Regions from separate parts of the Bartonella taylorii genome, predicted to be linked through region 1. Evidence: predicted binding sites of a transcription regulator. Region 1 holds the regulator's gene; the other holds the start of a gene.

The links. Region 1 encodes LexA, which represses DNA repair genes until DNA is damaged. Its sites were predicted from a motif close to TGTTCNNNNTGTGTTCNG; they were not measured.
Region 2: a site for LexA is predicted at 4,688-4,705, ahead of ruvC (crossover junction endodeoxyribonuclease RuvC). Genes of this name have one in related genera too.

What each region holds. Positions count from the first base shown of each region.
Region 1 is NZ_CP083693.1:774,376-785,232, forward strand. It holds gene map (type I methionyl aminopeptidase) at 1-372, opposite strand, end outside; gene sfsA (DNA/RNA nuclease SfsA) at 365-1,081, opposite strand; gene LBE40_RS03485 (RNA methyltransferase) at 1,401-2,237, shown strand; gene murI (glutamate racemase) at 2,230-3,042, shown strand; gene rpsD (30S ribosomal protein S4) at 3,226-3,843, shown strand; gene ttcA (tRNA 2-thiocytidine(32) synthetase TtcA) at 4,100-4,996, shown strand; gene rimO (30S ribosomal protein S12 methylthiotransferase RimO) at 5,041-6,354, opposite strand; gene lexA (transcriptional repressor LexA) at 6,537-7,250, opposite strand; tRNA gene LBE40_RS03515 (tRNA-Lys) at 7,740-7,815, shown strand; gene LBE40_RS03520 (septal ring lytic transglycosylase RlpA family protein) at 8,211-9,089, shown strand; gene LBE40_RS03525 (D-alanyl-D-alanine carboxypeptidase family protein) at 9,461-10,624, shown strand; gene tmk (dTMP kinase) at 10,655-10,857, shown strand, end outside.
Region 2 is NZ_CP083693.1:1,924,838-1,935,694, reverse strand. It holds gene tolR (protein TolR) at 49-501, opposite strand; gene tolQ (protein TolQ) at 514-1,233, opposite strand; gene ybgC (tol-pal system-associated acyl-CoA thioesterase) at 1,377-1,817, opposite strand; gene ruvB (Holliday junction branch migration DNA helicase RuvB) at 2,068-3,159, opposite strand; gene ruvA (Holliday junction branch migration protein RuvA) at 3,172-3,789, opposite strand; gene LBE40_RS08315 (hypothetical protein) at 3,799-3,963, opposite strand; gene ruvC (crossover junction endodeoxyribonuclease RuvC) at 3,960-4,469, opposite strand; gene LBE40_RS08305 (DUF1465 family protein) at 4,757-5,275, opposite strand; gene LBE40_RS08300 (OpgC family protein) at 5,444-6,586, opposite strand; gene LBE40_RS08295 (thiamine phosphate synthase) at 6,700-7,383, shown strand; gene LBE40_RS08290 (hypothetical protein) at 7,832-8,467, shown strand; gene LBE40_RS08285 (helix-turn-helix domain-containing protein) at 9,188-9,589, shown strand; gene LBE40_RS08280 (hypothetical protein) at 9,781-10,179, shown strand; gene LBE40_RS08275 (tetratricopeptide repeat protein) at 10,551-10,857, shown strand, end outside.

The DNA.
Region 1 (10,857 bases):
GCGGCTTGAATCTCCATGCCAACCATCGAGAATAAAAGTTACATCAACATTAACGATGTCACCTTCTTGTAAAGGCCTTTTATTGGGAATCCCATGGCAAACAACGTGATTGATGGATGTACAGCATGAATGTCCGTATCCATGATAATTCAGGTCAGCAGGAAGTGCTCCCTGCTTAGCACCAAAAATAAACACGAAATCATCAATTTCTTGCGTAGTAACACCAGGCTTAATAATATCCGTGAGTGCATCGAGACATTCTGCAGCAATGCGACCAACTTCACGCATTTTAACAAAAGCGTGCTCATCAAAAATGCGGATTTGCCCATTAAATTTTAAGGGTACTTTGTTATAGTCAATATATTCAATCATTGCTTTTTCTGTTTTCTATTTTTACTCGATGAATCGGAAAAATACCTTCTATATTTACGTGACATTTTACAGCATAAAATTCTACCCCTGATTTTAATGCTAAATCAAACTTACGTCCATAAGTTGGATCAAGATCATGGCAAATTGTGAAAGATGAACAATCTTCCCGTTGAATTATATAAAGCATAGCGGCTCGTTTTCCTTGTTGCACAATTTTTATGAGCTCTTCAAGGTGGCGTGTGCCGCGTTTTGTTACGGTATCAGGAAATTCTGCTAATCCTTTTTGGCGAATAAAGTGGACATTTTTGACTTCTAGGTAACAGTCAGGTTGAACGCCATCACGCAGAAGAAAGTCAATCCGTGATTGTGTACCATAGTTTTGTTCTTTCAAAATTGTTTTGTACCCGCTTAATTCCGGTAATAATCTATTTTGAATTGCTTCCAATGCAAGTTTATTGGGTAAAGTTGTATTGATACCAACCAAAGTATTATTTGCCTCGACAATTTCTAATCGATATGTGTATTTTCGCTTGGAATTGTTGTTACGTGAAAGCCAAATATTGGAGTTTGGAGTCGTCAATCCAAGCATCGATCCTGTGTTAGGAACTGATACCGTGAAGATTTGTTGATCGTCCCATTTAACATCAGCAAGAAAACGTTTATAACGACGGATGAGTTTTGCAGGAAAAAGTTTGGGAATAAAGAGCATATACCTTTTTTAGAATGTATAATTTTTTAGTTCAACTCAGATTGCTATTTGTAAGTGTTATAGAATATTAAATAACGCGCTGTGGATGCAAAAAAACATTAAGGTAATTCGTATAACCGCTCTAAGACTTAAAATGAAAGTTCTTTTTTTTCACAATTCATTGTTAATCCTTTTAAAATTATTATTTCATAAACTCTTAATGAAAAGATAATATGCACCGTAATTTGTTATTTAAAAGGTTGTTTTGGGGCATATTCTATTAAAAGGTTGTATTCAAAAACAGTTATAGGGGCAGAATGTTTGGAATTAGGTAAGACTTATGGCTGGAACTGATAAGAATCGTACAAATTTAACAAGTGGTCCAACTATTATTTTAGTTGAACCGCAGTTGCCTGAAAATATTGGTATGGTAGCAAGGGCTATGGCAAATTTTGGGCTCTCTAAGCTCCGGTTAGTTAAACCTCGAGAAGCATTTCCAAATGAAAAAGCCAGAGCTGCAGCGAGTAAAGCAGATCATGTCATTAATGATACAATGATTTTTAATACGTTGCGTGATGCTATTGCGGATTTACAGTATGTTTTTGCTACAACGGCACGTGAAAGATGTGGTTTTAAAACTGTAAAAAGTGCTGTTGAAGCAGCGTGTATGTTACGTCAGTATGAGAATATTGGACATAAAACAGGTATTTTATTTGGAAGAGAGAGATGGGGACTAGAAAATGATGAAATCAGTCTTGTTGATGAAATTATCACTTTTCCAGTCAATCCTGCTTTTGCATCACTTAATATTGCACAAGCAGTTTTGCTTATATCTTACGAATGGATGAAATCAGGTTTGGAAGATGTGAGAGATACAGCTTTTCGTGCAATAGAGATGAAGCCAGCGAATAAAGCAACCTTTCATGGTTTTTTATCTCAGTTAGAAGGTGCTTTGGATATCCGTGGATATTTTAGACCCCGAGAGCGCAAAGAAGTGATGGTTGCAAATCTGCGCTCTGTTTTCACGCGTGCTCATTTTAGTGAATCTGAGATTCGCTTGCTACGGGGAGTTATATCTTCATTGGATCATTTTTCGCCTAAATTTCCACGGGGAAGTGGTGCGCCTGTAGATCGTGATCGCAAAAAATTAAAAACAAGTGTGAATACTGATGGATGAACGGCCTGTTCTTTTTTTTGATAGTGGTATTGGCGGTTTAACGGTGTTGAGGGAAGTCCGCGTTCTTATCCCTGAAAGACAATTTATTTATGTTGCTGACGATACGGGATTTCCTTATGGAAGTTGGGAAGAAAATGTTCTGAAAACCCGCATTTTAAAGATTTTTAAAATTCTTTTAACACTTTATAACCCTGCTTTATGTGTAATCGCTTGCAATACTGTTTCTACACTGATGATGGCAGATTTACGACAAAAATTTCCCCATATTCTTTTTGTAGGAACAGTTCCTGCAATTAAATCAGCGGCAGAACAAACAAAATCTGGCTTTATTTCAGTATTAGCTACTCCTGGGACAGTTAAACGTGCTTATACACATGAATTAATCAATTCTTTTGCTGCTCAGTGTCATGTTCAGCTTGTTGGAAGTGAAAAACTTGCTGGATTTGCTGAAGATTATTTACGTGGTAAACTTATAGATTTGGAAGAATTACGTCACGAAATCTTTCCGTGTTTTGTTGAGAAAAATGGCAAATATACTGATATTGTTGTTTTAGCTTGTACACATTATCCTTTTTTGATTAACTTCTTTCGTGAACAAGCTTTATGGCCAGTTGAATGGATCGATCCGGCAAAGGCTATAGCCAAACATACAAGATCATTATTACCGAAAAGAATAAATCTAAAAACCATAAAAAAACATAAAGATTTTGCGTTGTTTACATCGCAAAATGTAACTTCTTCAACAAGGCATTTGTTAAAAAGATTTAGCTTAAATATCATGAAAGGAGTTGACTTTGGAGTCTGAGGTCAATAAAGCTATTTCAGCTTTTTCTTTCGAGAAAATGGCATTAATTGACGTGTCCCGTGGATGACTGTGCATATTATATGTTAAGGTATCCTGTCAGTCTTTCAATTTGAAGGCAGAGGAGGGTGCGTTTCCTTAAGGTCTTACTGTGAGATTTTTTGTTCTATTTTTAAAGGAAATGCGATGAGTAAACGTGAAACAACGAAATATAAAATTGACCGCCGTATGGGAGAAAATATTTGGGGGCGCCCAAAATCTCCTGTGAATCGTCGTGATTATGGTCCAGGCCAGCATGGACAACGCCGTAAAGGGAAACTTTCTGATTATGGTGTGCAATTGCGTGCTAAGCAGAAGCTAAAAGGATTTTATGGTGATATTTCAGAAAAACAATTTCGTAAAACTTATGAAGAAGCTGCTCGTCGACGTGGTGATACTGGTGAAAATCTTATCGGCCTTTTAGAATCACGTTTGGATGCGGTCGTTTACCGTGCAAAATTTGTACCTACAATTTTTGCTTCTCGCCAATTTATCAATCATGGTCATGTTAATGTAAATGGTCGGCGCACGAATATTCAATCGTATCGTTGCAAACCAGGTGATGTTATTGAGATTCGTGAAAAATCAAAACAACTTGTTTTAGTTTTGGAATCTATGCAATTGGCAGAACGTGATGTACCTGAATATATTGAAGCAGATCATAATCAAATGAAAGCAACATTTACGCGTATTCCTGCTTTTGCAGATGTTCCTTACGCTGTGCAAATGGAGCCTAATTTAGTTGTTGAATTTTATTCTCGTTGAGTTTTCTATGAGAGAGGTCATTACTCTGTATACTTTTTTATATGCTCAAACTTATTATATTGCTTTATAGCCATTAACGAAGTGTCTTTTATAAAATGGTGCTATATTGAGTTTGTTTTGTTATATTTTATAGCAATAGGATTTGTATAGCCCATTTCTTTTTTGTATATCTCATCTTATAGGGTGAAAAAGATAAGTTTAGGTCGCACTACATTCGTTGTTGTTTCTATTACTCTTGTAGAATCTGCTATTTATTATGCAGAGTTATGGTATTGTGGGTAATATTTCAGTTGAATATCAGGTAATGGAAGAGAATGTAGAGAAAACTGCTTCTTTATTGAGCGAAGTTGATGATTGTCATCCAATATTTCGGATTGCTCCTTCGACTGTGGAATTTAATAAATTACGTAAACGGCTTTTACGCCATATGCGGCAAGCACTGGATGATTTTTCTATGCTTTCTTCAGGAGATAAATGGCTTATTGCTTTATCGGGCGGAAAAGATTCTTACGGCTTACTAGCGCTTCTTTTAGATTTAAAATGGCGCGGTCTTTTACCTGTTGAAATTCTAGCTTGTAACCTTGATCAAGGACAGCCAGGCTTCCCAAAGCATATTCTTCCAGATTTTTTAAACTCTTATCAAATTCCATATCGCATTGAGTATCAGGATACTTATTCCATTGTTACAGATAAATTGACACATACGCAAACATATTGTTCGCTTTGTTCTCGGTTGCGACGTGGTAATTTATACCGTATCGCTCGTGAAGAGGGATGTTCTGCATTAGTTCTCGGACATCATCGTGATGATGTTTTAGAAACATTTTTTATGAATTTGTTTCATGGTGGACGATTAGCAGCCATGCCTGGAAAGCTTATCAACGATGAAGGAGATCTTTTTGTTTTACGTCCTCTTGTTTACGCTGCTGAAGAAGATATGGAGAAGTTTTCTCAAGCGATGCAATTTCCTATCATTCCTTGCAATCTTTGTGGTAGCCAAGATGGTTTACAACGCAATGCAATGAAAGAAATGCTAAGAGATATTGAAAGAAGGATGCCGGGACGTAAAGATACCATGATTCGTGCTTTGACAAATGTTCGTCCAAGCCATTTGCTTGATAAAAATTTCTTTGATTTTACAACTTTATTATAATTATGACGATTAGTTATTAAGCGCTATAAGTTTGAGATTTACCTTCAAACTGCGATACCATAAAGATCATAAGCATCAGATTTTTCTATTTTTACGGTAACAAATTCACCTACACGTAACGGTCGTCGTGATGATATATGTACAACACCATCTATTTCTGGAGCATCATACTGACTACGCCCTTTAGCGGTTTTTCCTTGACTTTCATCAATCAGAACTTGGAATCTTTTTCCAATTTTTTTCTTTAAAAGAAGAGCTGAAATTTGTTGTTGTTTTGCCATAAAGCGATGCCAGCGGCTTTCTTTTACTTCTTCGGCAATATTTTCTAGATCCAAATCATTTGCAGCAGCACCTTTTACTTCTTCATATTTAAAACAGCCGGCACGTTCAATTTTTGTTTCCTCTAACCATTCAAGAAGTGTGTTAAAATCTTCATTCGTTTCTCCTGGAAAACCGACAATAAATGTTGATCGTAAAGTGAGGTCTGGACAAATTTTTCTCCACCTTTCAATTCTACGGTTTGTTTTTTCCATATGAGCAGGACGCTTCATGTTACGTAAAACCGTTGGTGATGCGTGTTGAAAAGGAATATCCAGATAAGGGAGAATTTTTCTTTCCGCCATAAGTTCAATAACTTCATCAACATGAGGATAAGGATAGACATAATGCATGCGTATCCAAATACCCATGTTGCCTAGTTCGCAACAAAGATCGAAAAATTTGGTTTTTACTGTGCGATCTTTCCAAGGACTTTCGCGATATTTAATATCAATACCATAAGCACCTGTATCTTGTGAAATAACCAAAAGTTCTTTTACGCCAGCTTGTACGAGTTTTTCAGCTTCGCGAAGAACATCATTGATAGGACGTGAAGTAAGGTTACCACGTAGAGTAGGAATAATGCAAAAACTACATCGATTAGAACATCCTTCAGAAATTTTTAAATAAGCATAATGGCGAGGTGTTAAGCGAATACCTTGCGGGGGAACTAAATCAATAAAGGGATCATGAATTGGAGGAATTGCTGTATGAACAGCTTGTATAACACTTTCATAGGCTTGTGGCCCTGTAATAGCTAATACATTAGGATGTGCTTGACGAATAACATCAGGATCAGCACCAAGACATCCAGTTACAATAACTTTTCCATTTTCTTTGAGGGCTTCACCAATATTAGCTAATGATTCATTTCGGGCAGAATCAATAAAACCACAGGTATTCACAATGACAAGATCAGCACTTTGATGCTTATATGAGATTTCATAACCTTCAGATCGTAGTCTAGTAATAATTCGCTCAGAATCTACCAGTGCTTTTGGACATCCGAGGGAGACAAAACTAATGCGAGGTGCTGCCATGATAAATCCTGCAACTTTATGATAATTAAATAAATTTTATGCTGTTTTTACTTCGTTAAAAATAAAAAATGCTCTATTTTATGGATGCATATATTTTATTAATGTGTGTGACACAATATGAAAAAGATACTAAATAATTTCTCACTAAATGTATTGAGTGAATTAGGCAAGTTTTCTATTTTTTAATATTTGCGAATAAGTCCAATAAGTTTAGCTTCTATCTGTACACGCTCAGAAGTGTATATATGTGTTTCATAGTGAGGATTTGCAGCTTCTAATACAATAGAGATTCCTTTGCGTCGATAACGTTTTAAAGTTGCTTCTTTTTTATCAACGAATGCGACAACAATGTCACCTGATGTTGCTGTACTTTGACGTTGAACAATTATAGTATCTTTATCAAGAATACCGGCTTCAATCATAGAATCATCTTTGACTTCTAAAGCATAGAGCTCACCTGAATTACACATCGCTTGTGGTAAAAAAAGAGTGTCTGTTTGTTGTAATATAGCAGAGATGGGTACGCCCGTAGCAATACGGCCCATAATGGGAATAGTAATATTTTTTTTCTCTTGTGCATCAAAATTACCAAGATTGCCAAGATTTTTTGATATTTTTCTTTTACTTTTTTTTATCACACTGGGAGAAATTTTACGAGCTAAAGATAGATTAAATGTTATCTTATTGGGGAGTCGGATAACCTCTACTGCGCGAGCGCGATTTGGCAAACGGCGTATAAAACCTCGTTGTTCCAATCCTACAATTAGCTTATGAATTCCAGATTTTGAAGAGCGCTCCAATGCAATTTTCATTTCGTCAAAAGAGGGGGGAATACCAGTTTCTATCATATGATTGTGAATAAACAAGAGTAGCTCATATTGTTTACATGTCAGCATTTAGTATTCCAGTCAAAAAAATAAAAAAGATAAATATAAAATATGTATTTATAATTAATCTATAATTTTTTTTAGATAAAAAGCAAAATAATATGATTTATTTTATATTAATATTAAATTATATAATAAAAAATATTGTATTTTATCTTTCTTTATTCATTAACCATTAACAGTGGTAGCTACTGTTGGTTATTTTCTAAAATAAAACTTACAATTTTTACGTATATTCTCTAATTATTCCTATAAATTTTGAAATATCTACTCTTTCACGTTTTAGAAGCTATCAGGCATTTGTATCTTTAAATGGTTCCTTTTATTCAAGCTCAGAAAAGGGAAAAGATTATATATACCGTGGAGCAAAAAAGAGAAAAGACGGAAAAGTATTGATAACTGAACCGAATAATAATATTTTTTTTCGAAAGGTGTTGACCAAATGAAAAGTCAACCGTATGTTCCTCTCACTTTCTGCAAGCAAAATGGCTTGTGTGGGAGCGCGTAGCTCAGCTGGTAGAGCAACTGACTTTTAATCAGTAGGTCCAGGGTTCGAATCCCTGCGCGCTCACCAATAGGTAATTTAAAAATTCTAAGAAAACAATGTATAATCATTAGATTTTCCTATTAGGCTATATTTGTTTTTACATTAATAAGAATAATTTACCACTCATTATGAGAATCATCCTACGTGTTCACAATTTATATATTATGAAATCATCTTTTTCACGAAGATATTGATTTATTTAGTTTTTTAATTCATTCATCACGTTTATGAAATTGCATTTCTTCTTGCGGTAATCATAAAAGTATTAATAATTTATTAATATATTGATAAATGGTAAATTTTCAGGCTATTATAGGCGCGCGAGGGGAATCATCCGAAAATGTGAATTTCCCTATCGCATACAGAAGGTGCGATGTGATTTTTTGCAGTAAATACTCAATTAGAAATAAGCGGGCTGACAAATGCTTTTAAATAGCAAAGAAAAGTTTACTTCCATTCTTAATTCAACATTTCAATTTCTTTCTGTAGTGCTTGTATCCCAGTTATTGGTGTCTTGCTGCGCAAGCAAAACAGCACATTTTGTAATAAAAAGTTTTTACAATAATAAAGAGACTGACGTGAAAACTGCTGTTCTTTCTCAAAAAAGTTCAAGTGGGCAAAACCAATCAAAAGAAAAGAGATACGGGCGGGCCATTATTGGTAAACCTTACCAAATAAAAGGAAAGTGGTATTATCCACAAAATGATCCAACCTATCAACGTGTTGGAGAAGCATCTTGGTATGGCTCAGATTTTCATGGGCGTTTAACCGCAAATGGTGAGATCTATGACATGAATCTCTTGACTGCTGCTCATCCTACAATGCCTTTACCCAGTTATGCTCGTGTTACTAATCTGAAAAATGGATCTTCACTCATTGTTAGGGTGAATGATCGCGGTCCTTTTATGAAAAATAGAATCATTGATTTATCAAAGCAAGCTGCGGAAATACTTGGTTATGCAGATGCAGGTGTGGCAAATGTTAAAGTGGAATATATTTCTGAAGCACCTGTTGGTTATTATGATTCTGCCTATTTAATGGCTTCTTACATAACAGGGAATGACACTTCTTCCTCACTAGCATTAGCAGGTATTATGAAAGAAAAAGAAAATATCGTGCTAGAAAGATTTGGTTCCGATAGACAAAAACGATTAAATGGAGCTGTAATTGAACGAAAACGGTTCAATAAAACTCTTTCAGTAAGATTGCCAGAAAATGGTCCAGTTTTGATTGATAAGCCGACGTCATTTGATCAAGTGGCTTTCATAAATAGACCAAGTAGGAAAATAAGAGTTAATTGATTACGGCTATTTTAAGAAAAAGCAATGTTTGTTTTTTGTATATAGTTTTCAAATTACAGATGATCAAAAGTTATTGATTGTAGTAGGATTCTCGTTTTAAATGAGAGGAGGTTAGGTTATATATTATTATGAAATAATGTGTTTCCTTGAAAGTTTTCTTGCGCTTTGTATGCATTTAACATATTAAAAATACTTCCTATTTGAGAAATGAAAAAGAGTGTGTGATATAGTGATTCATTTTTGTATTTTTGAGAAAAAGTATAGAAACTTATTTTAAATTTATGATGGTTCTCAGTTTGCAAAAATAAATAAATTTTTTCTTGTATAAGAGGAGTCTTTATGCTGATTCTTTAAATATGGGAGAATCGGTTATGCGTGCTCTATTAAGCATTTTATTTACCTTGTTTATGATGTTTACACTGATCGGGTGGGGGAGAGCACAAAATTTTCAAAACTCTGTATCGCAGTTGCTGTTACTAGATGATGATACAGATACAATACTTTTTGAAAAACAGAGTGATATTGCTTTTTTCTCTGCTTCATTAGCAAAATTGATGACGGCTGAAGTTATATTTCACCAATTAAAAGAAGGCTTGTTAAGTCATACACAAAAGTTCAAGGTAAGTGAGAATGCTTGGCGAAAAGGTGGAGCACCTTCCGGTACGACCACTATGTTTGCAAAAGTAAAGACAGAAATTAGTGTTTCTGATCTTTTGCATGGTTTAATTATTGTCAATGCAAATGATGCTGCTATTATTCTTGCTGAGGGAATATCGGGAAGTGAGGCTAATTTCGCAAAACTGATGAATCAGAGGGCTAAAATACTCGGATTATCACATAGCCATTTTGTTAATGCGACAGGGCTTCCTGAAGAGGGGCAGTTTGTAACATTGCGTGATATGATTGTACTAGCACGTCATATTGTTCATGAATATCCCTCTTATTATACCCTTTATCGTGAACCTTCCTTTACTTGGAATAAAATTTTTCAACGTAACAAAAATCCTCTTATTTCTAAGGAAATTGGTATAGAAGGATTTGGTTTTGGCTATAGTAAAAAAGAAGGTTTTTCAATGGTTTCTTCCGTTTATAAAAATCATCGGCGCCTTTTTTTAGCAGTAAATGGTTTGCAAGATGGTAAAGGATATACAAAAGAAGTAGAATGCATTCTTCAATGGGGAATGACAGCTTTTAATCTTAAAACGGTTTTTACAGAAGGAGAAACCGTTGGCTATGCTTCTGTTTATGGTGGAATGCACCATTCTGTTCCACTTATTGTTAAAAAGCCAGTAAGTTTTATGCTTTTGAATGAAAAAAAAATAAATGTTAAAGCAAAAATTAAATATCGTGGTCCATTGAAAGCTCCTATTGCTTTAGGACAACCAATTGGTGTTATTCAAATTTTAGAAGATAAAAAGCTTCTTCTTGAAAAGCCAGTTTTTGCTGGAATCAATGTTAAGGAGGGAAGTTTCTTTATAAAAGTAAAAGATGCATTCTATGAAATAACAATTGGATGGTTACGAAAATATTTATAGTACATGCTTCATAAGGATTAAGGTTTACACGTGTCAGGTTATTTTATCACATTTGAGGGGGGGGACGGAGTAGGAAAAACAATACAAATTTCTTTCCTTGCTGACCATCTTATGGACAAGGGCTATAAAGTTGTTATGACACGAGAACCAGGAGGAACACTAGGTGCAGAAATAATACGCCATATTCTATTGTCAGGTCAGGCGCAACAATATGGGTCTTTAATTGAAGCTGC
Region 2 (10,857 bases), 790 kb from region 1:
CGCTCTGCGCTGTTTTTACAGACATCGTGCGATAATTTATGATAAATCTTATTGAGCTAGACTTGCTAAAGCAACTTGTGAAAAGCCTGCCTTTTGAATATCAGCAAGCAGCCGTAACACTTGTTGATATTCAACGGTTTTAGCCGCACGCACAAAAATACGTTGGTCTTTTTGCGCAGGATCAGTTTCTAATTGGGCTTTGAGTTGTGCAATCAGAGCTTCAGGTGTATCGTAATAGTCTTGGTTAATGGCTAAGCGCCCTTGCGCATCAAGTGAAACCGTGAGTGGAGTGTGCTGCGTTTGCACAGGACCGGCTTGACTACGTGGCAAATCAAGAGGAACACCATTAACCAAAAGTGGAGCAGAGACCATAAAAATAATCAACAACACCAGCATGACGTCAACAAAAGGTGTAACGTTGATCTCACTCATCAGTTGGCTATGTGAATGATGCCGCCTGCGTGTGTTTTTTCGAGAAGAAGAAGCAACAGAAACGCCCATGGAGTACTCCTCTTATAATGGTGAATGAGATGTAGATGTACGTGTCTCATCAATACGCCGTGATATAATTGTTGAAAATTCATCGGCGAAGTTTTCTATTTGTGCGATGATCCGAGCACTTTCATGAACCAATTTATTATAGGCAATAACGGCTGGAATTGCTGCAAACAAACCAATAGCGGTAGCCAAAAGTGCTTCTGCAATGCCTGGCGCAACAATTGCAAGCGAAGTATTTTGAGAGGCTGAAATAGAAAGAAACGAACTCATAATACCAATAACCGTTCCAAAGAGGCCGATAAAAGGACCAGCCGATCCAAGTGTTGCGAGAAAAATTAGTTTTGATTCTATTTTTGCACTTTCGCGTCCCAAAGTAAGATCCATAGCCTTATCAATCCTACTTTGTAGGCTTATTGAGGTATGAATGCCTTTTTCGAGAGATTTTTTCCATTCCACCATTGCCGCCATAAAAACAGCTGATATACTATTGGTACGCTGAATTTTACACTCTGCATAAAGATCTTCAAGTGCTTTTCCTGACCAAAATGTACGTTCAAATTTTTTTATTTCACGCCGTATTCTCCGATAGGTCAAAATTTTATCAAAAATAATTGCCCAACTCCATACAGAAGCTAAAAGCAAACCAATCATAACAGCCTTAACGACGAAACCCGCTTGCATAAATAAACGCAATATTCCAATCACTTCTGGATTCGTTAATTCTACATACGGCATAATTTCTATCCCTCTAAATGAAAGGTGCATTTGTTAAAATTGAATAAAGCAGATTGTTTTATAGTTTCTAAATTTAAGAAAAAATTTTTACTCTCTCATCAATCAAAGAGCCAACACAATACCACTTTAAAGTGAGTATACTTTTAAACAAGAACTGTCGAAAAAAGACCTTTTGGTAAACGGCGCGGCTTTCCTATCTCATTAATAAGAGCAATTTCAACTTTTGCTGTTACCAACACCTCATCCTCACGCAGAATATATTGTTCCATGAAAAAGCGCGCCCCTTGAATACGATTAATGCGTGTTTTTATGGTTAAAAAATTATCGATTTGTGCTGATCGTGAAAATTTAATTTCCATATGGCGTACAACAAAAAATAGCTTTTCCCCCTCTACACCTGATGCTAACATTTTGTTATTAAAACCTGTATCCCGTAAAAACTCTGAACGTCCCCGTTCAAAAAATTCTAGATAGCGGGCATGGTAAACCACACCAGAAAAATCTGTATCAGCAACATAAACCCGCGCTTGAAAATCATGAAAAGCGTTTGTATGATTGCCCTTTAAAGAGGATGTTTCAGTCATCTACTGTGTTCCATAAAGCCGTTTGTATTGGCGAATACTCTTAAATGTCAAGCAGTTGAACGCATTTTTGTGTTGAAATCGTGAAAGCCGGCCTATAAAGCTTCCAAAAGCTCCAAATTTTTTCTGTAAAAATGGGCCCGCGAGCGGTTTATTTACTGTACATGCACTTAAGTTCGTACAGACAAAGCTTTTTTATGATTGCTCTTGCAAAGAAATATTTCACCAGGAAGTATTTTACAAGGGAGATATTTCAGTCATCTGCTTCATCCCATAAAGTTGTTTGGAGTGATGAATGCTCCTGATCAAGCAATTGAACGCTCCTTTGTGTTGAAACCTGAGACACTGGAGCACAAAGACCTAAATGGCTCCAAGCTTTTTCTGTAAGAATTCGTCCACGAGCCGTGCGTTGAATAAAGCCTTGTTGGAGAAGATAGGGCTCAACAATATCTTCAATAGCATCACGTGGTTCTGAAAGGGCAGCAGAAATGGTTTCAATTCCCACCGGCCCCCCTAAAAAAGTTTCCGCAATTAACCGCAAATAGCGATGGTCAAGTGGATCAAGACCAAGGTGATCAACTTCAAGACGCGAAAGTGCTTCATCAGCAACTTTGCGGTCAATTTTTTCCGCCCGTTTGACAAGAGCAAAATCACAAACCCGCCGTAAAAGCCGCCCTGCAATCCGTGGGGTTCCTCGTGCACGGCGTGCAATTTCATGGGCACCATCATCACTAATCTGCACCGAAAACAGACGTGCATTGCGCCGAACGATATATTCCAATTCCTCTATGGTATAAAAATTGAGACGGATTGGTATGCCAAAACGGTCCCGCAATGGTGTCGTTAACAACCCCAAACGCGTGGTTGCGGCCACCAAGGTGAATTTAGCAAGGTCAATTTTAACCGAACGTGCTGCGGGTCCTTCACCAATGATAAGGTCCAGCTGATAATCTTCCATAGCTGGATAAAGAATTTCTTCAATTGCCGGACTTAAACGATGAATTTCATCAATAAAAAGAACATCGCGTTCTTCTAGATTTGTTAAAAGAGCCGCCAAATCCCCTGCTTTAGCAATGACCGGACCTGAGGTAGAACGAAAATTAACCCCTAATTCTTTTGCCATAATCTGTGAAAGCGTTGTTTTTCCCAAACCAGGGGGCCCTACAAATAAAACATGGTCGAGTGCTTCTTGACGTGCTTTTGCCGCTTCAATAAATATTTTTAAATTTGCCCGTGCTGCTTCTTGACCAATAAAATCGTCGAGTACTTGTGGTCTTAAAGAACGATCTGGATCATTGGGAAGGGGGACACTACCAAGAAGGCGTTGATCTTCATCTTTATGCATTGTTACCTTGTACTAATTAGGAGGAGAAAGCAATTTGAGGCTATGGCGAATAAGCAGTGCAGAGGAAACAGTTTCCCCTTCAAGATCCTTCATCGCTAAAGCAAGAGCACGGGCTGCTTGATCACGCTCAAAACCAAGCTTAATGAGGGCGGAAAGAGCATCATTTGTTGGTTGATTGGTGACTTCCAGATGAGGGAGCGGAACAAAATGGACCGCATGTTCGTTAAAGGGCGGTGCTTTACTTTTCAGTTCGCCAACAATTCTTTCACTGACTTTTTTACCAACACCCGGAGCACGACTAATCATTGCAATATCATTTAAAGCAATCGCTTGCGCCAACTCATCAGGCGATAAAGTGCCCAAAATTGCTAAGGCAACCTTTGCACCCACACCTGGAACATTTTGCAAAAGACAAAACCACTCTTGTTCAGCTCTTGTAGCAAAACCAAAAAGGCGAATAGCTTCTTCCCGAACATGTGTTTCAATAAAGAGGCTTATACTCTCACCAAGAGCTGGTAAAGAAGGACGTAACCGGTTTGACACAAAAACCACATAACCGACCCCTTGAACATCCACAAGGATATGATCATCAAAGATATGCTCAAGGATACCTTTTAATTTACCAATCATACCATACCCTTAAACGATGAAAGATGTTGCTACAGTGCGTAGGGTGGCAAAGACAAGAGCAAGCTCATCAACAGCAATATTGCTATCAAATTCAGCACTAGGAAGCAGAACTTTTACCAACATAATATAAGCATCAAAAATGTATTCGGAAATATCTTTTAACTTACCAATCATGCCATAATCCTTGAACGATGAGAAATACTACTACGATGCGTGCTATGACAAAGAGCAAGAGCAAGTGCATCAGCCGCATCACTGCTGTCAAATTCCGCACGGGGAAGAAGAACTTTTACCATCATATGAATTTGTTCTTTAGCGCCATGGCCAACACCAATAACCGATTTTTTTACTTTATTTGGAGCATATTCAAAAACGGGCAGATTTGCTTGCGCTGGAGCAAGAAGCGCAATGGCACGCGCTTGACCAAGCTTTAAAGTTGCCGTAGCATCTTTGTTGACAAAGACATGTTCCACAGCAGCTTCATGGGGCATAAATTGATGCAAAATCTCGGAAAGTCCTTTGTAAAGTTGGCATAATCTGGAAGCAAGATCACACCGTACATCAGAACAAATCGTTCCTGCTGCAATAAATTGAAGGCGATTACCGGAGAGATCAATAACACCCCATCCTGTACGACGTAGTCCGGGATCAATGCCTATAATACGAATCGTCTCTGCCATAAATTTGAAGTCTATACACTTTTTCTCCCCTTGAACAGAGGTTAACAGCCAAGACAACAAAGGAAAAATATATCTTCCTCAACGGTGCACATAGATTCCATACGGGCTTCCAAATGCAGCAAATTACCACATTTCAATATCAACCATCTCTGCCATAAGTCTCATATACACTTTTCTACCCTTGAACAAACTAAGCAGCAAAAAGTACAGAAGAATATTGATCGAAATCTGTTTTGAAAGAGGAGGCACACCAATAGAAATGAAGAAGAAGCGAGGTACAAAAGCTCCTAAGAACGCCCAAATGCTGTCTTAATCAATTCGATTTGCTTGCCCACTGGATTGTCTTCTTCCAAGATATCAGAAGATCCACTTTCTCTACCAGCACGCATATATTGCATACGTGCTTCAAGACGCAATGAACGGGTGACAAAGTGGCGGAAGACCTCTGGTAACTCTTGCCAATGAGGACTTTCTAGTTTCAGCGTCGGTGTATGAAGCGATACTTTTGCAATCTCTTTTTGTATTTGTTCTGGTGTCATTTCCCCTTCGCGCTCTGCACGAAAAAGGAGGAGTTGAGAGGCGATTTGCATAAGCCGTGTGCTCAGATACATCGCCTCTTTGGCATACATTGCAGACATTTCTGCTGAAAGGGAACGTGCAGCTAATTTCCCTTCCGTATCAATATAAGTTGCAGTTTCTTCAATGAGTTTCATTGTCTCTTCATAGAGACGATTGAAAGCATTATCAAAAGCATTATGCTCAATCATGATAATGGGTTCATCATGGGGAAGTTTATGTGCACTCACGCTTTTATACTCCAATATCAGCACAAAAATTATGACACTCAACGATTAGAGAGTTAAAAAGTTTCTTTTCCTGCTGCGGTGAATGTCTTTTTTTAATTGAGTACCTCTTTTCAAATTTTTGCGCAATGTGCTTCTTAAGCTAAGGTTAACGCGTTAGCGCGCGCAGCGTTACAAACTGATAGGTTTCCTTGAAGAAAACCAGCGCAGAGATCGGCGTTTTTCATAATAATAGGCGACCCCAAACTGCAGAGCAATACCGCTTATAATGAGTAAGGTATCGGAAAAAAACGTTCCTGTCACCACTGTTTTGAAAACTTGTCCAAACATAGCAAAAACAGTTCCCATTACAAAGACAGGTAAACTGTGTTTTCCTAAAATTGCCAAAGGATTTTGAGGTGAGACACAAAACCACTTGTGCAAACGGGGTAAACAAAGAACAAGTACTGATAAAGCAACAATATGGAGCAGACGTGGCAAACTTAAAAAGGTTTTATTAAAATTAATCAATGGGGAAGACCAGCCAAGCCAGCCTAAAATACCCCACCAGTTGAAGCGCACCCATAAAAATGCCAACAAAAGATAGCCCGCAGAAAGAACAATCCAAAAAGGTTTAAAGGTGATTGTTTTCCCTTGTTTAAGAGATAAAGTAGCAGTCAATCCTATAATAAACAAGAATTGCCAAGACAAAGGGTTCAAAAACCATTTCCCCTCTAAAGGATAAGAATGGGGAGCAATTTCATAAAAACCGCAAACCAAGTACAGTATGAACGAGCTCAAAAGCAAAAGCCCTTTGTGTTTACAACTTAAATAAAGCGCAAAGGGTGCAAAAAGCATCAGAACAATATAAAGCGGAAGAATATTATTATATCCTAATTGGTGCCCAAAACTTAAGGTGCTAAAAAACGCGACAAAAGGCTGTGTGAGAAAGAGACCCACATTATTCATTGATAAAAGTTTTTCTGAACGCCACAATAAAAAGCCTGCAAAAAAAAGGCTGAGAGTTACAAAACTAGTAAAAAGATACGCCCCATAAAGCTGAAAAGCTCTCTGCCAAAGTTTGCGAACAATGAAAGTAAAAGACTTCTGATGTAACCGCACATGAAAACTTAATCCCAGAGAAATTCCTGAAAGCAGAACAAAGACTTCCGCTGCATCAGAAAAACCGAAGTTTCTATGTGTGAAAGACTCATAAAGAGTTCCAGGAATATGGTTGATGAAAATCGTCAATAAGGCTAAAGAACGAAAAACATCAATGCGTGTATCACGATGAGAAGGATGTGTATTATGATTAAGAACACCTTGGTATCCCATAAGTGGACCCCCATAAGCAATAAAAGTGATAATCACCTTTTAGCAAAGCGCGATTGTAAGATGTAATTTTATTTTTAAAAGTCAAGTTTATTTTTAAAAATCAAGGACTTTGTATGACAAAAGAAAAGAATAAACCGATTGATCCCCATCCTTGTCCTCAATTGGTTTTGACATTGGATGTTCGACGGACCATAGAGCCTAGCTTTTTGCGCCAAATCTTGCAAATCCAAACCCCGCAACCCCAAACCTCACAAAAAAAATCTTTTGCATGCGCTATTCTCTATGACTCTCAGGGTGATGAAGCTTTTTTACAAAAACAAGCACAACTTTACGCAGAGGATATTCAACAAAATGACACCGCCCTTCTCATCGCTGGTGACAGCCGAATTGCGGGACGAATAAAGGCTGATGGCGTGCATATAGAAGGTGACCTTAACGCTCTCGAAAGCCTCGAAAGCCATAAAAGAGAACAAAAAATCATAGGTTTTGGAAATTTACGCAATCGCCATAGCGCTATGGTTGCTGGAGAAGCCGGCGTCGATTACCTATTCTTTGGAAAACTCGGTGCTGATAAAAAACCCGACGCTCACCCCCGCAATGTCCAACTAGCAGAGTGGTGGGCAGAGATTATGGAAATCCCTGCTATCCTTCAGGCAGGAAGCGATTTTGCAACTTTTGATGAAGTCTTAAAAACCGCCTGTGAATTCATTGCTGTTGAGGAAGTCATTTTGGGGAATGACAACCCTTTGATAATACTCGAAAGAATAAAAGAAAAATGTGAAACCACCCCCTTGTAATGCGGGAAACATTCATACAAGCACCGACAAAAATCCTCACACTCACTGCTGCAATATCCAGTGAACACAGCGATAAGCAAAGGCTACGAAAATCCCTGCCATTGTTCAAGCAAGAAGCGATTTTGCACTCTTTGATAAAATCTTAAAAGCCACATATGAATTCATTACTGTGGAAAAATCACTTTGGCATACGATCCCCCCTCACTTTTACTTAAAATTATAAAAACAAGGGAGAAACCAAAGCAGTTTCAAAAAAACAGTACACTGCCTCAAATCAAATTAGAGATTTTAGTTACTATTATACTACTACTACTACTACTACTACTAATAATAATAATAATAATAGATTAGTTAATATAAAAAATAAATAATTTTTAATTAATTGATATTGTAAATATAACCAACAGTAATTACATGATTGTTTATTAATAATAGAGGGGAGATCCTAATGAATAAAATAGAAAATAACAAAAATGATGAAATTCCTAGTTTTCAACATGAATATGATTTCATTCGTAGTGTTTTTATAGATAGGTTTGTTTGGAATTGTGAATATTTTAAGAATATTTATGCACCAACGTATATAGAAAGTAATCTTTTTGAATATGGTATGATGGGTCTTTTTAAAGATGAAAAATACGGTTTCATGCTTTTACCATGTGTAGGTCAATCACAAAATCTAGATATATATGGTGAACCTGTTGAATACAAATGTACAGGTGATGGATATTCAAAAATTGTTAGTAAAGATGATATTGTACTTCTTACTAATAACAATATTGGTACAAGCCCATCTTCACAGGTTAGAGAGTACGCATCTCGCATAACGGAAATTTGCAATAATTGCGCAAATGCAAAAAATTTAGAGGTATTGTTGTTGCATAAACAAGAGATACGTAATGATATTTTTTCACGCTTGGGATTAAAATTTGCAAAATCTGACAAATTAGCAGAAGATATTTTATTAGCACATATAATAGCGAGAACACGGTTTGTTGAGGCTGCTAAAAAACGATTTAATTTTGACATTAGTTTTAAAAGCATATATGATTATAAGGAAGAATTATCCGCTCGCTTGCAGTAAAATCAAGCACCATTAATTGTCATTAGGATGTGAAAAATCATAGCAGTAAAATAACTATGCTTCGCTTTGATTTAATGAGAGGCTCTCTGCCTCTCATTAAAAAGCTGTAAGTTACAAAAACTTTTTTAATTTTTACTGCAATCTCCTAAAATCACTTTATCATTGAGAAAATATTTTTGGTTGCATACGTAACGACCAAAGGGACCTTGAAAACCCTAAAGTTCGAACACGCAGATTAATCCATTATAAATAAGCCCATACTATAGGTATCCTCGGGATTCCGGGAGATTTTGCCATGTCCAAGTGCTCTCAGCACTAAAAGCAAAAGGCTGATTCGGATTCAGTGTTTTCAGACTCCCGGAATACCAATGCGAGGGTGCTCGCACCCAGCAGGAAGCTTTAACAAACAAAACCCATGCGCAAAAATGCCACAGCTTTTCTCACCATTTTTGACTTGATGAAAAACGCAGCACCTCTCATGAAAAAAACACTGTTTTCATTTTTATTGTAAATCCCCTGAAATTACTTTATGACTTAAAAGGTGATTTTGGTCGTATACGCAACGACCAATAGGGAAAACAAGCCCTAAGCTCTAGCGTAAAAATGAACCCACTCTGTGGGTGTCCCGGGATTCCGGGAGATTTTGCTATGTCCAGGTGCTCTCAGCACTAAAAGCAGAATGCTGACTAGAGCTCAGTACTTGTTACTCCCGGAATACCAATGCGAGGGCGCTCGCAACCGGCGGGGGGCTCTAAAGTGCAAACCAAAACTCTCAACGACACTTTTGTAGGCAAGAGAATTCGTTTTAGGCGAAAAATGCTAAAAATGTCTCAAAAAGAATTAGCGCATGCTTTAAGTGTAAGCTACCAACAAGTTCAAAAATATGAAACAGGCTTAAATCGTGTAAGCGCAGGGCGCCTGAAAGATATTGCCGATATCCTGAGCGTTCCACTTACCTTTTTTTACACTGATGTCTTAACAAAACAAGAAACCCCATACCAACATGATGAGCTAATATCGAGCAGAGAGGAATATCTGCTTTTAAAAAGATTTAGAGTTTTAACATCTGTAAAACAAAGAGCAATTTTACAACTCATCGCTAATCAGAATGAAAACTTTTAATATATATTTCGTATGTTAAGTATAAACTTTAAGCGCTCTTGAAGATGATAGTAGTTTTTAAAAAACGAATGAAAAAATACCCCTTGATTGAGCACCGATATATTGTTAGTACAGCTATAAGCAAAGTTGCTCTTATTTTTCAATGTAAGAGCTTCCCAAGAGAGCCTAACAATAAATAGGGGGGAATTAAGATGTTAAAATATTTATTGCTACCACCGCTTGTGTTAGCAGCTGGCTGTGCATCTGTAAATGATCGTTTACCAAATTATGTTGATCAAAATGTTACGAAAAATACTGCAAAATTAATCGCTGACGATTTTGTTCGCAATCTCAAAAAACCTTTACCGCCAGCGACAACCACACTCATTATCAAGAAAAATAACACTGAAGACAACTTTACTCCTTTATTTGTTAGTCTGTTGCGACGGAATGGATACAGCGTGATCTATACAGATCAACCCCAAAAACAGCAAAACATGGGTGTGACTTTGACTTATAGAATAACACCAATGGATAAAGGTATAATGTCTGTTGTTTATTATGAGGTGGCTGGAGTAACACGTTATTATATACGTACTTATAATAGATGAATCCCCTGTTTAAGTAGACGTTCTCTATATTTTAGACGTAAAGACCTAAAAGCTCTCGCTAAAGAAAAGAGATTTGCACCTCAATAAAAACTCTTGTTTTTTAGCCAGAGTAAATAATTTATCATGTCTTGTAACAATATAAGGTATAGTAATTTATCGCTTTAGGATTTAAACATAAGGAAATTGATAAAACTCTAGTACCTTTAGAGCGCTTCGTTTTACATGGTTTTCTCAACAACAAAACACACCAAACAATATCTTTATCAAACATTTTCAAGTGATAATCCCTTGGGTATACTTGATATGATGAAAGAAAAATGTAAAAACTTCTTCTTGTTGAGGGGGAAGGAGAATTCGTGATAAAGCAAGGCATGATAAAAAAAAGCGTAGCGCTCTTCATTCTGATAATAATTTACTTTGCAAGTGCTGTTGCGAAATCTGCTGGCAATACTCAGGAGCTCTCAAATTTTGAACGTTCTTTCAATACGATTCAAGACAACACAAGCACTCAAGAACCTTTCCAACCGTTAAAAGCTGGAGAATATGATCAAGCTTATGACTATTACACCCAAGGCTATTATTTAAAAGCCTTTCGTGAAGCACTCAGACGAGCAGAACAAAATGATCCCATCGCACAGACTCTGGTTGCTCGGATTTATATAGAAGGCTGCGCCGTTG